Regions from separate parts of the Bacillus safensis genome, predicted to be linked through region 4. Evidence: riboswitches for the same ligand, from Rfam matches in the RefSeq annotation. Region 4 holds a riboswitch; each other region holds the start of a gene.
The links. A riboswitch is a leader RNA that binds a small molecule or an ion and turns the genes downstream of it on or off. The one in region 4 is predicted to bind thiamine pyrophosphate.
Positions count from the first base shown of each region.

Region 1 (3,163 bases), 1.6 Mb from region 4:
AATCGCCGAAATACATGTGAAGAGCTGGCAAACGACTTATCAAGGCATTATTAATCAGGATTATTTGGATGGTTTAAATATAAAAGATCGGAAAGAGAGCTGGAGAAAAAGATCGCTTGAAGGCACGTTTGTCGCAGAAGATGCGGATGGCGTATTTGGTTTTGCTTCTTTCGGAAAACAACGTGACGAACGTTATTCTACATATGATGGAGAGCTGTATGCCATCTATTTATTACAACAGAAACAGAAATCAGGTGCGGGTATTGCTTTAATTGCTAAAGGTGTCGATTATTTAATAGAAAAAGGGTATCAGAGGTTGATGCTATGGGTGTTTGAGCAAAATTCGGCAAAACAATTTTATCAAAAACTTCAACCTAGTTTTGTCGTTACCAGCCAGTTCGAGCTGGCTGGCGAGAACCATAATGAAATAGGGTATGGATGGGAGCTCTCTATATTGAATAACCATGTACAGCGGATTAAATCGTCAGCTTCCAGTAATAATGAGAGAAAAAAGTGAAGAGCACAGCAAGCAGCATGTAAGAAATAAACGGTGAAGCTTCTACTTTTCCTTTCACGCCTGCTATTTTTAAAGCTTCATAGAAACCTGCCAAAAAATAAGCAAGACTGAGAATATAGCAGCACAGCATAATGGAGTAAGGGCTCATTGTCGTACCTCCAGCATGAAATCTTCTATTATTAATAGATTCCATAGAGCAGCAAATTATGCATAAAAAAATAACCAGCTGAAATCAGCCGGTTATTTTTGACGAGGAAAAACCAAACGAGATGCACTTGGGATGAGTATACAAAGAACGATACTGCAAATAATAAATGAAGGAACCATATATGTGCTGTTATAAATTAAAGAGTAGACCCATCCTGGTGTTCCTTTCGGTGCATATTGAGAGAAGAAAACGACGCCAGAAATAAAGAACGTCAGCAGTCTGAATAAACTAGCAACAAAAACAGCTAAGGTAATATAGAAGAATTGCTGTTTTCGCTTTTGATCCTGAATGGCTTTTTTGATCAGTCCAGAAAACAGGCCGCTTAAAGAAATGACAACGGATGCAACGAAGTAATCGAGGAATCCTTGAACAGGTGTAGCGATGATCGGGCTATTCATCAGCTGAAGACCTGCGATTAACACACCGATGATAAATCCGGTAGATATTCCCCATCTAATAGACATGAGAATAACGGGAATCATAATCAGCGCAAGAGAACCGCCATTGGGCATTCTTAAAAAGAGACCTGATAAGTAATCTAATACAAGAGCAAGTGAAGTCATAATCGCGATTTCCATCAGTCGTACCAATTGATTTGATTGCTGCATAAAAAAATCTCCTTTTTCATGAATTGAGCAAGGAGAGACCGTGTAAGGATGAGTATGTTATTCATAGAAAAACATATCGATTTGAATACACCGTATGTATTCAAGTGATTCCACATTCCTACTTCAGTATTAACTGACAGGTTCAAAGGGTCAGAACAACGAATGTTCACTCTCAGCACAAAGCTCCCCCTGCGGTTATTTAGTTTCAATCTATTATAAATATACTAAAGACCTGCAGGATCAACAATAGACAATTCCCGAGATAAGCAGCATTTGTATCAATATATAGGAAGAGATAAGGAAAAATAAATTATTTAGAAAAAATACTTGTTTCTTCTTTCAAAAGGTGTTATATTTGTATTCGCCGCTGAAACAGCGCGGTTGATAAATAACATTAAGAAAAAAGTTGTTGACTTTATCTTGATAGAATGTTATATTAATAAAGTCGCCTCTGAGAGACGACGAAGATGATCTTTGAAAACTAAACAAGACAAAACGTACCTGTTAATTCGAGTTTTTATAAAAAAATCCTATGAAACTTCATAGGTAGTCAGTCAAACTGGCGAGGCAGGAAATGATCACATGCTAAGTTCGCTACATCGTGTAGCAACGCATGTGTGATATGCATCCTGCATACCTCGGAGAGTTTGATCCTGGCTCAGGACGAACGCTGGCGGCGTGCCTAATACATGCAAGTCGAGCGGACAGAAGGGAGCTTGCTCCCGGATGTTAGCGGCGGACGGGTGAGTAACACGTGGGTAACCTGCCTGTAAGACTGGGATAACTCCGGGAAACCGGAGCTAATACCGGATAGTTCCTTGAACCGCATGGTTCAAGGATGAAAGACGGTTTCGGCTGTCACTTACAGATGGACCCGCGGCGCATTAGCTAGTTGGTGGGGTAATGGCTCACCAAGGCGACGATGCGTAGCCGACCTGAGAGGGTGATCGGCCACACTGGGACTGAGACACGGCCCAGACTCCTACGGGAGGCAGCAGTAGGGAATCTTCCGCAATGGACGAAAGTCTGACGGAGCAACGCCGCGTGAGTGATGAAGGTTTTCGGATCGTAAAGCTCTGTTGTTAGGGAAGAACAAGTGCGAGAGTAACTGCTCGCACCTTGACGGTACCTAACCAGAAAGCCACGGCTAACTACGTGCCAGCAGCCGCGGTAATACGTAGGTGGCAAGCGTTGTCCGGAATTATTGGGCGTAAAGGGCTCGCAGGCGGTTTCTTAAGTCTGATGTGAAAGCCCCCGGCTCAACCGGGGAGGGTCATTGGAAACTGGGAAACTTGAGTGCAGAAGAGGAGAGTGGAATTCCACGTGTAGCGGTGAAATGCGTAGAGATGTGGAGGAACACCAGTGGCGAAGGCGACTCTCTGGTCTGTAACTGACGCTGAGGAGCGAAAGCGTGGGGAGCGAACAGGATTAGATACCCTGGTAGTCCACGCCGTAAACGATGAGTGCTAAGTGTTAGGGGGTTTCCGCCCCTTAGTGCTGCAGCTAACGCATTAAGCACTCCGCCTGGGGAGTACGGTCGCAAGACTGAAACTCAAAGGAATTGACGGGGGCCCGCACAAGCGGTGGAGCATGTGGTTTAATTCGAAGCAACGCGAAGAACCTTACCAGGTCTTGACATCCTCTGACAACCCTAGAGATAGGGCTTTCCCTTCGGGGACAGAGTGACAGGTGGTGCATGGTTGTCGTCAGCTCGTGTCGTGAGATGTTGGGTTAAGTCCCGCAACGAGCGCAACCCTTGATCTTAGTTGCCAGCATTCAGTTGGGCACTCTAAGGTGACTGCCGGTGACAAACCGGAGGAAGGTGGGGAT
Region 1 is NZ_CP154909.1:2,730,572-2,733,734, reverse strand. Features, by position in the region: gene AAYR28_RS14095 (GNAT family N-acetyltransferase) at 1-517, shown strand, start outside; gene AAYR28_RS14090 (hypothetical protein) at 477-665, opposite strand; gene thiT (energy-coupled thiamine transporter ThiT) at 758-1,333, opposite strand; TPP riboswitch at 1,432-1,533, opposite strand; rRNA gene AAYR28_RS14080 (16S ribosomal RNA) at 1,969-3,163, shown strand, end outside.
Region 1: another riboswitch for thiamine pyrophosphate. It lies ahead of thiT (energy-coupled thiamine transporter ThiT); the one in region 4 lies ahead of tenA (thiaminase II).

Region 2 (3,163 bases), 1.3 Mb from region 4:
TGCTGTTCACCTTTGTTTCGTTTTTCTTTCATGATGGCATATTGATTCAGTACACCTGTTTTGGATAGTGCGTCCACCACCACTTTCGCAAGGCAGCCGCCAAGTATCATTCCACTAATGATTTGAGTCACAAGCGTCATAAGTAAAACTTGAGGCGTGTAATATCCAAAGCCTTTTGCCACGAAACTGTAAGACATCGCTCCGATAGCGGCAAAGGCACCAGAGAGCATCAGTGTCCACATGCGATACCGTTTATAACCAAAAAGAGCAAAGGCGATTTCTGCCCCAAGCCCTTGGCATACACCAATCAGCAGAGCTGAAAGTCCAAAGTGGCTTCCTGTCAATAATTCCACAGCAGCGGCGGCTGTTTCCGCAATCAGAGCAGCTCCCGGCTTTTGAATGATATATGCAACGATTGGACTGGCAATGACCCATATTCCAAACATGATGTTGCCTCCTGCTGGGCCCACAAGTGCTGTAATCGGTAAGTATAGCGTGGACCATCCTAAATAGATCACACCGCACGCAACGGATAAAATCACTGCAAGGACGACTTCTTTCATCTTCCATGTCATGATGTATGCACCTCCAGTTGAACTGGCCACTCTTCAACAGTAAAGGCCATTTCCCAAAACTTGTACTCGAGCTGGCAGCTTAAGATAAAATGCTGTTTCATTTTTTCCTTTTCCTTCTCACTTGCTGCTTCCGCCAACTGATCGAGCCGCTTGCAAAGCTCACCTGTAACAGAATCGGTTAATCCTCCATAAAACGTGATCCACTCATAAAACGGATGTGACGGGTCTGGCTGCACATCTGTAAGCATTCGTTTCCCTATTTCCCAATATGTCCAAGGACATGGAAGCAGGACAGCGATGATTTCACCAAGCGTGCCTTCTTGCGCGACTTGCAGCATGTGATGAATATAGTGATGAGCACTCGGAGCCAAAGAAGCACCTTGGAGCTCATCATATGCTACTCCTGCCACTCGGCAAAGGTTTTGATGAGGATGCGTCTCACTATCTAGTACAAACGCAATCTGCTGATGAAAAAACGCAATATCCTCTCTGTCTGTACATCTGCTGAGCGCTGCTGCATAAATTTTAATGAATGCTTGTAAGTATTCTGCATCTTGTTTGACGTAATGAATGATTTGTTCCTTTTCCAGCTTTCCTGCTGCCAGGCCTCTGACGAACGGATGCTGATAAATGGCTTCAAATAACGGTTCTGCTTCTTTCCTTAATTGCGTAGAAAATGTCATAAAAAAAGCCTCCTCTTCTTCAGTTGAATAAATGAAAAAGCCACCCCAAATGGAGCGGCCTTCTTATCAATTCAATCATGAATAAGACAAGGTCCAGCTCCACTTCCCTCCGCTAGTACGAACTAGATCAGGTTCAAAGGGTCCAAGATTTTCTCTTGTCTCAGTCATACATGACTCCCCTAGTGGACTTTTGTCATTTAATTATCTTTACTCTACACATGTGGCGATTTGATGTCAACCGCCTTTCTTAATTCAACGTTCTGATTGTTGGCAGCTTCTCGATCCCTGCAGCATAGTAGAAATTCAGCACACTGAAGAAATCAATCGGCTTTCCTGTTTTTAAATCTACAGCTAAAATATGATCACCGTAATTTGTCATATCATCAATATCTAAGCGTCTTGGTGTTGTCTTCCCGAGTGTATCAACAAAGGTATCATGGTAATATTGCCCGCTTGCATATGATGATTGATGGTACATAAACAATGTCTCAACATCTAAGTAAACGAGGATGGCTTCTGAGGAGCTCGCATAAGGAGCTGAGTATGACACAGGAGCCGAAATGTTTTTTACTTTCACACTTGAGATTGAATGAGTTCTTTGCTCGTATTTTCCATCATAAGAGAAATAAAAAACACGCTCCCATTCATAATTTGCTGTCTTTGTTTGCTTATTGTATACTTTTGTACCATTTGCAAATACATCACCGTTTGCATACTCAGCTACAAAATATTGCAAGGTGGACGAAAGAGATACAGCCCCCGTGAAATTGGGCGGGTTTTTTGCATTTACTTGTATCGTGTAGGAATCTCCAAATTCTCCGCCGCTTGTAATACCGAATGCATAATCACCTGCTGGTAAGTTGGTCAATCCAAGCAGGCTGCCTGCCGGTTGAATCAAATCTGTCGGGTAGGCTTGTCCTGTTTCATAATCAACAACAAATAATTGAACAAAATAATCAGGGTTTGAAGAGGTAATCCGGCTGATGAGTGCCTGAGGTGAAGATGTGCTTAAAAACCATAAATCAACTGGGTCGTCCTCTGTTAAGACAGCCGATTGATTAATAGCTAGTCCATCAATGGAGCGAACGGCAGACGTGCGCATTTTGCCTTCTTTAGCAGCTTTTCGTTTGATACTGATTCCTTTCTTCTTATTCACTTTAAATGATTTTTTCACTTGCTTCTGTTGAATAGCGGTTCCTTCATCCTGCTTTTCAAACGATTCTTGCACTTGCTGAATCGCTTTTTCCGTCAGTGGTGATATTTTCCCTTCTGATTTCGGTGCTTCTTCTGCTTTTAATGCTGGTGACAACAAACCTGTTGCGACGAGTAAAACAGATAGTAAAGCTGCGGTGATTTTGACATAAAATGCTCTCACAGGAACATCCCCTTTTTCCTCATTTGGGTTTTTTACCCTGTGATTATTTTACCATTATTCTAATTACTGTTTTGGTCTTTTTTGGGACATTTTTATAACAAAAAAACCAGCCGCATGAGTCACGACTGGTTTTTGATCGTTTTATGCAATAGTTTTGACAAACAAGCGTGCTGTTTCTGCACTTGATCCCGGGTTTTGTCCAGTGATGATTTGTCCGTCAACGACAGCAAATGGCGCAAAGGCGTCTCCTTTTTCAAACGCTGCCCCCTGCTCACGAAGTTTTGTTTCCAATAAAAATGGAACTTTTGATGTCAGCTGCACGGCTTCCTCTTCTTCGTTTGTGAAGCCTGTGATTTTTTTGCCTTCGATAAATGATTTGCCATTTTCATCCTTCACATCAACGAATGCTGAAACGCCATGACAAACGGCTCCGATCGCACCATTTTTATCTGAAACTGCTAAGATCGCATCCGCTACCAGTTGATTAGACGCAAAGTCGATCATAGGGCCGTGCCCTCCAGCAAAGAAAA
Region 2 is NZ_CP154909.1:3,516,212-3,519,374, forward strand. Features, by position in the region: gene AAYR28_RS18100 (ABC transporter ATP-binding protein) at 1-1, opposite strand, end outside; gene AAYR28_RS18105 (ECF transporter S component) at 1-575, opposite strand, end outside; gene tenA (thiaminase II) at 572-1,258, opposite strand; TPP riboswitch at 1,346-1,449, opposite strand; gene AAYR28_RS18115 (hypothetical protein) at 1,506-2,633, opposite strand; gene AAYR28_RS18120 (type 1 glutamine amidotransferase domain-containing protein) at 2,775-3,163, opposite strand, start outside.
Region 2: another riboswitch for thiamine pyrophosphate. It lies ahead of tenA (thiaminase II); the one in region 4 lies ahead of tenA (thiaminase II).

Region 3 (3,163 bases), 1.3 Mb from region 4:
AAGGCCGGAGGAAGAGGAAGAAGATTAATGACAGAAGGAACGATCTCAATCGTTCCTTTTTTTGTTTATAACTGACAGCTTGATTTTTTTCCTAACTGTACATGCTAAAACAGAGCCTGTTTCGCGCTCATGAGATTGAATTTGTACAGGGGGTTTTTCGTTTGAGACAAAAATGGCAAAAAACAATCGCATTAGTGCTTCTTCCTATTGGTTTAACGGCATGTGGTGCAAATAATAACGCAGGTGTCGATACACGTCATAATCAATCAGGCCAGCCGGTTGGTTATCATTCAAATCAACGAGCAGAAGACAACAACCAAGATCATCAAGGACCAGTTTCTGAACTTATGGAGGGAATGAACGGGAGAAATACAACAAATGTTGATTACCGTACACGTCCTCAAACGGATGATCGAATGCCTCTCACAGGTGGAGATGGACGCTACAGTCATGGAGATATGAATTATCATAACCAAATGTCGTTCTCAGGCTATGATAAACAAGAGAACATTCAGCGTTCAAGAAAAATTGCCAACCGCGTCAATAAAATGAATCACGTGGCAGACTCTCAAGTCATGGTGACGGATGAGAATGTGTATATTGCCATTAAATCAGATGGCCGCCTGACGTCAGAAGGCGTATCACAAGTAGAAGAAGCAGCGACTCGTTATGCGGATGGAAGAGCAGTCCAAGTCATAAAAGATGAAGGTGCATTCACACGCTTTAGAGACATGAGAAGAACGCAATTTGAAACAGGCCAAACAGGCATGACCCGATAGTTTGACACAAAAAGGCTAAAGTTCATCACGAACTTTAGCCTTTTCTTAAAAATAAACCTTGATGCCTATATAAAATTCGTAAAAGAAATAACAGCCAAACCCTAGTAATAAAATACCAGCAATAATGGATGTCCACTTGATCATCGTCCGATTCATCACTTTTCTTGTTAACGATACAAGTGTGAGAAGACCGATGTCATGAAGGAAAATCCCTGCCAAGATACCGCCGGCAGCCAGCATAAATTCAGATGAATCTGTTTTTGTATACGCATCCGCAAGTACAGCACCAAAAACAGAAACCCAGAACACAAGATTTCCAGGAGATACCGCCACGAGCAAGCCGTTTCGATATGTTTTTGCGAATGATTTATTGACCTTTTCTCCTGCTAAATGGATATCTTGATCCGCGTGTTTAATGGAGTCGTATGCGAGAATCATTAAAAATACAGCTCCGATCAGCCAGAGCGGGATTTGAACAAACGGCAAAGATAAAAACTGAGCAAATCCAGCATATAAAGCCAAGATAAGTAATAAGTCTATGGTCATACCGCCTGCTCCGACAGTTAAACCATGAAAGAATCCGTTTTTGAGTCCCTGTTTTGTCATTTCAACCGTGATCGCTCCAACAGGCAGAGCAATTGAGAATCCTACGACGATAAATGTGAGAAATGTTTGCAATCGACTAGAACTTCCTTTGAATAAATTGTATAAAAATTCTCCGTTTAGATTAATTATACATAATAGGAGAAAAGGATCAACGATTATTTCAGATTTAATTGAAATGAGAGAGACAGATCATGTATAGAAATCTGTATATCAATATAATCCATAAAGCTTGTAGGGGAAAGGAACTATTTTCCTGAATCTTCTTTTCTTCATGATGTCTCTATGCTACACTGATGTGGAAATCAATAAAAATGACTAGGGGTGCCCGTAAATGGGCTGAGAGAGAAGCATAAACTTCTTAACCCTTTGGACCTGATCTGGCTCGTACCAGCGTGGGGAAGTTGAAGATGATGCATGTATCCTATCAATGATATGCATGTTTATTTCTGACGACGAAACCAGGTTCTTTAAATAGAGCCTGGTTTTTTGCTGGTGCTGATTCCATCCTGTCCGGTGACAAGAAGAAAAGGAGAGAACAGCAAATGAAGGAAAAGAAAAGTGTCCCATCCAACCAATCATTATTATCCAGCTTTGATGGCAGCCGAAAGGTGTATGAGAAAGGATCAAGGCCCGATATCTTAGTGCCGAAAAGAGAGATTGCGCTCTCACATACTGTGACAGAGGCGGGCGACATAAAAAATGAACCAGTCCGTGTATACGATACGAGTGGACCGTACACTGATGAGAACGTTCATATTGACGTCACAAAAGGATTAAAGCGTCTTAGGGCAGCATGGATTGAAGAAAGAGGAGATACAGAAAGCTATGAAGGGCGTCATGTAAAACCGGAAGATAACGGATATCGGTCAAGGGAGAAGGAGTCCTTCCATTCTGTCCAAACTGATTTTCATCATAAGCCGCTCCGCGCGAAACAAGGAGCGCGCGTGACGCAAATGCATTATGCCAAAAAAGGCATCATTACGCCTGAAATGGAGTTTATCGCAATAAGAGAAGAGCTAAGCCCTGAGTTCGTTAGAGAGGAAGTAGCGAGCGGAAGAGCCGTTATTCCTTCGAATATTAACCATCCAGAAAGTGAACCAATGATTATCGGAAGGAATTTTCATGTCAAAATCAATGCGAATATTGGCAATTCAGCTGTCACGTCATCCATTAATGAAGAGGTAGAAAAGATGACATGGGCGATCAGATGGGGGGCAGATACAATGATGGATCTGTCTACTGGAAAGGATATTCATACAACGAGAGAATGGATCATTCGGAATTGCCCAGTTCCAGTAGGAACCGTTCCTATTTATCAGGCCCTTGAAAAAGTGAATGGAGTCCCAGAAGATTTGACGTGGGACGTGTACAGGGACACATTAATTGAACAAGCAGAACAAGGTGTAGATTATTTTACAATTCATGCGGGCGTGCTGTTAAGATATATTCCGCTAACAGTTGATCGGGTGACCGGAATTGTTTCAAGAGGCGGGGCAATTATGGCAAGATGGTGTCTTGCTCATCATCAAGAGAATTTCCTCTACACGCACTTCGAAGACATTTGTGAAATTATGAAAACGTATGATATTGCCTTTTCACTTGGAGATGGACTAAGACCAGGTTCGATTGCTGATGCCAATGATGAGGCGCAGTTTGCAGAGCTGGAAACGTTAGGTGAGTTAACAGAGATCGCTTGGAAACATGATGTGCAGGTGATGATTGAAGGGCCCGGTCATGTGCCAATGGATAAAATTAAAGAGAATGTGGACAAGCAAATG
Region 3 is NZ_CP154909.1:2,418,669-2,421,831, reverse strand. Features, by position in the region: gene safA (SafA/ExsA family spore coat assembly protein) at 1-28, shown strand, start outside; gene AAYR28_RS12455 (YhcN/YlaJ family sporulation lipoprotein) at 162-779, shown strand; gene AAYR28_RS12450 (LysE family transporter) at 825-1,457, opposite strand; TPP riboswitch at 1,693-1,801, shown strand; gene thiC (phosphomethylpyrimidine synthase ThiC) at 1,928-3,163, shown strand, end outside.
Region 3: another riboswitch for thiamine pyrophosphate. It lies ahead of thiC (phosphomethylpyrimidine synthase ThiC); the one in region 4 lies ahead of tenA (thiaminase II).

Region 4 (3,163 bases):
AAGGGCTTGTTTCTCTTCTTCTGTAAAGGCGACCTTCATGATACCGCCCGCTGAAGTTCGAATATCAATGCCTGATTCATGAAGAAGATCGACTTTTAATTTTTCGTACAATGCCTGGCTTGCTCTGCCTGCCTGAAAGAAAACATCCTCATGACCCTCTCCTTCAGCATGTGCACCGAGCATCCCGGCAGCCGCACTTGTCGTTTGCTTCCCTATCTCATTCGCTTCAAATAAGACCACCTGTTTTCCTGCTTTTGCAAGGTGATAGGCGATGGAGACCCCTATGATTCCACCACCAATGATTGCAACGTCATAATGCTTTTTCATAAGGATTCTCCTTTACCTTTTCAGAAAATGCTTGTGCCATCATACGCGGCTGATGATGAGCAAAAATCCCAGACATGACAGCAATTCCTTTCACATTTGCTTGTTTCAATTCTGGAACTCGTTCTGGGGTCACCCCGCCGATGGCCACCACTGGAATCGTTAGTGCAGAAGTCAGTTTCTTCACAAGCTGTACACCTCTTGCCTGAAGTCCTGGTTTACAAGAGGTGGCATATACGTGCCCAAACATGACATACTCTGCTCCATTTTTCTCTGCTGCTTTCGCTTCTTCTATCGAATGGACAGATACTCCCGCATGAAGGTGAGGAAATTTTTTTCGCAGTTCTTTTGGCGAAAAGCTGTGGCCCGGCAGATGCACCCTGTGAATATTGGTAAGCAGCGCAACGTCTACTCGGTCATTGATGACGAGCTTTTCTTTCGGCACACCTTCTAAAAGGAGATTCTTCACGAGATCAACAAGCTCACTTGCTGTTTTAGACCTTTCCCGAATATGAATAAAATCCACTTCAGACGCTATGGCTTTTATTTGTTTGATCAGTTCATCCGCAGGAAACGAATCATTTGTCACTGCGTGGAGTTCCATTTGCACCAACCCCATCTAAGCATGCTGTTTGCCACATTTCTTTTTGATACGCCATCTCCCAGAAGTGATATTCGTAATAGCTTGAAATCACGAAATTTTCTTTCATATTGGCCCGTACATGGTCTGGTGCTTTTTCTGCTAGTTCATCAAAGCGGTTCACTTGTTCGAAGACGAGTTCCTTAAACCAATCGCCTCCGTATGTCAAAATCCATTCTTGGTAAATTGGATGGTCAGGTGTTGTTTGTTTCAGCTTTTCACCTACCTCATAATAGAGCCAGTAACATGGTAATAACGCGGCTAAAATCTCTTCAAACCGTCCGCTTTTTACAGATCGGTACATATGAGAGGTATACGCATAAGCAGTGGGGGAAGGCTTAAAGTTCTCAATGGCTTCATCAGAAATCTGCAGAAGCTCTGTAAATTTCCTATGCAGCGACAGCTCTGCTTCATACGTCCCCTGAGCATGATACGCCATTCTGCCCGTCGTATGTAAGTCCTCACTAATCGCCGCTCCATATGCCTGCACCTTTGCAAAATGAGTTAAATAATACGAATCCTGCATCACGTAATAGGTGAAACGATCGAGTGAAAGTGTGCCATCTCCAATCCCTTTGACAAAAGGATGTGTAAAGCTTCCATTCCACCATGCTGCTGCAGCCTCTTTACATTCTGTTGAAAACGTCATTTTTCTCTCCTCCTGTTTTTCCATATAAAAAAGCCACTTTCCGCGTGGAAAGTGGCTTGGAATTTGTAAAAAGCATAGTCAAAAACCGCACCACTTCCCTACGCAGGTATGAACCTGTTCAGGTAATGAGGGTCTAAAAGTCGACACTTTTATCTCAGCCCTTTTAAAGGACTCCCCTAGTGGATCAAATATATGATGTTGTACCTCTATCTTAATCAGGAATTGTTCATTGGTCAAGGGTTCATTGTCATTCTAATTGGGCTCTTAGTCCTGCCACATATTCCCGGGAGCCCGATACAAGCACACGGTCGCCGCTTCTGAGTGTCGTATCTCCATGCGGTACTAAGCTGTCTATCCCTCTGAAAATACGGACAAATACCAAATCACCGGTGAAAGGAAATTCTCTCAGCATGACATTATGATAACGATGATTGTTCATTTGAATTTGATACAAAGAAGAATCCTCATTTGTTAGCAATCGAATCGCATCAGGTGCTTCAATCAAAGCTCTTAGCACCGTTTTAGATGACAGGAAAGTAGAAAACGTATCAATTCCCGCTTCCTTCAATGTCAGCTCTGCCTCTGCTTTGTTGACACTTGCAATGACTTGTTTTGAACCTTCTTCTTTTGCAAATAAAGCAATTTCCTTATTTTTCGTCTCACTGCCTGTTGCGACGACTAGGACATCCTCTTGGCCGACGCCTGCCTTTCTCAGCGTCTCATCATCGTATTGTTCAATTGATTCGACTTCAAAGATAGAGTCTGCCAGCAGCGCTTCCTTATTTTCTTGAAAAACATGCAAAATCCGAATGTCATATTCATCCTGATGTAAATCAAGTGTGACAGGTAAGGTCAGCTGATTAGCTCCAATAAAGGTCACACGCTTCTTATGGGCTGCCGCTTGTTCTTTTTTAAACAGCGCTTTAAACCAAACAGGTGTTAAAATACTCGTTAACACAGCAACTAAAATCAGCGCTCCTGACATTTTATGATCAATGACCCCGAGCCGCTCACCAATCGTCGCAGCTGCAATGACGAGAGATAAAGTTGAAGTTAATAAAAAGCCGGAGCCAATGACCTTTTTCATGTCATACCATTTTTTCAAATAAAGAATCGGAATGAGCTTACTTATAAGCAGCGCAATAAACAGCAGCGGAATCATGATCATGATGTTTGGGTCCTTAAACAGTGCCCATATATTCAGATCTACTCCGACCATCACAAAAAAGATCGGGATTAAAAATCCATAGCCAAATGAGTCCAGCTGCTGAACGAGCTCTTTATTTGGCGAAAGAAGGGACACAAGCACGCCAGCTAAAAACGCCCCAAGAATATTTTCAGCCCCGAGTGATTCAGATAAGGCAACTAAGACTATAATGAGAGTAAAGATTGCCCTTGTCCCAATTTGCACGGTCCCTTTAGACATCGACTGAAAAATTGACTTTGTCTTAAATACGCGGCCAAATAAATAAAGAAGAATGCCTGCAGCAAATAATAAGAGCAGGAGCCACATGTTCCCTGTTCCATCTCCATAAATGGAGGAAAACACA
Region 4 is NZ_CP154909.1:1,113,930-1,117,092, reverse strand. Features, by position in the region: gene thiO (glycine oxidase ThiO) at 1-327, opposite strand, end outside; gene tenI (thiazole tautomerase TenI) at 311-928, opposite strand; gene tenA (thiaminase II) at 903-1,613, opposite strand; TPP riboswitch at 1,692-1,801, opposite strand; gene AAYR28_RS05580 (monovalent cation:proton antiporter family protein) at 1,861-3,163, opposite strand, start outside.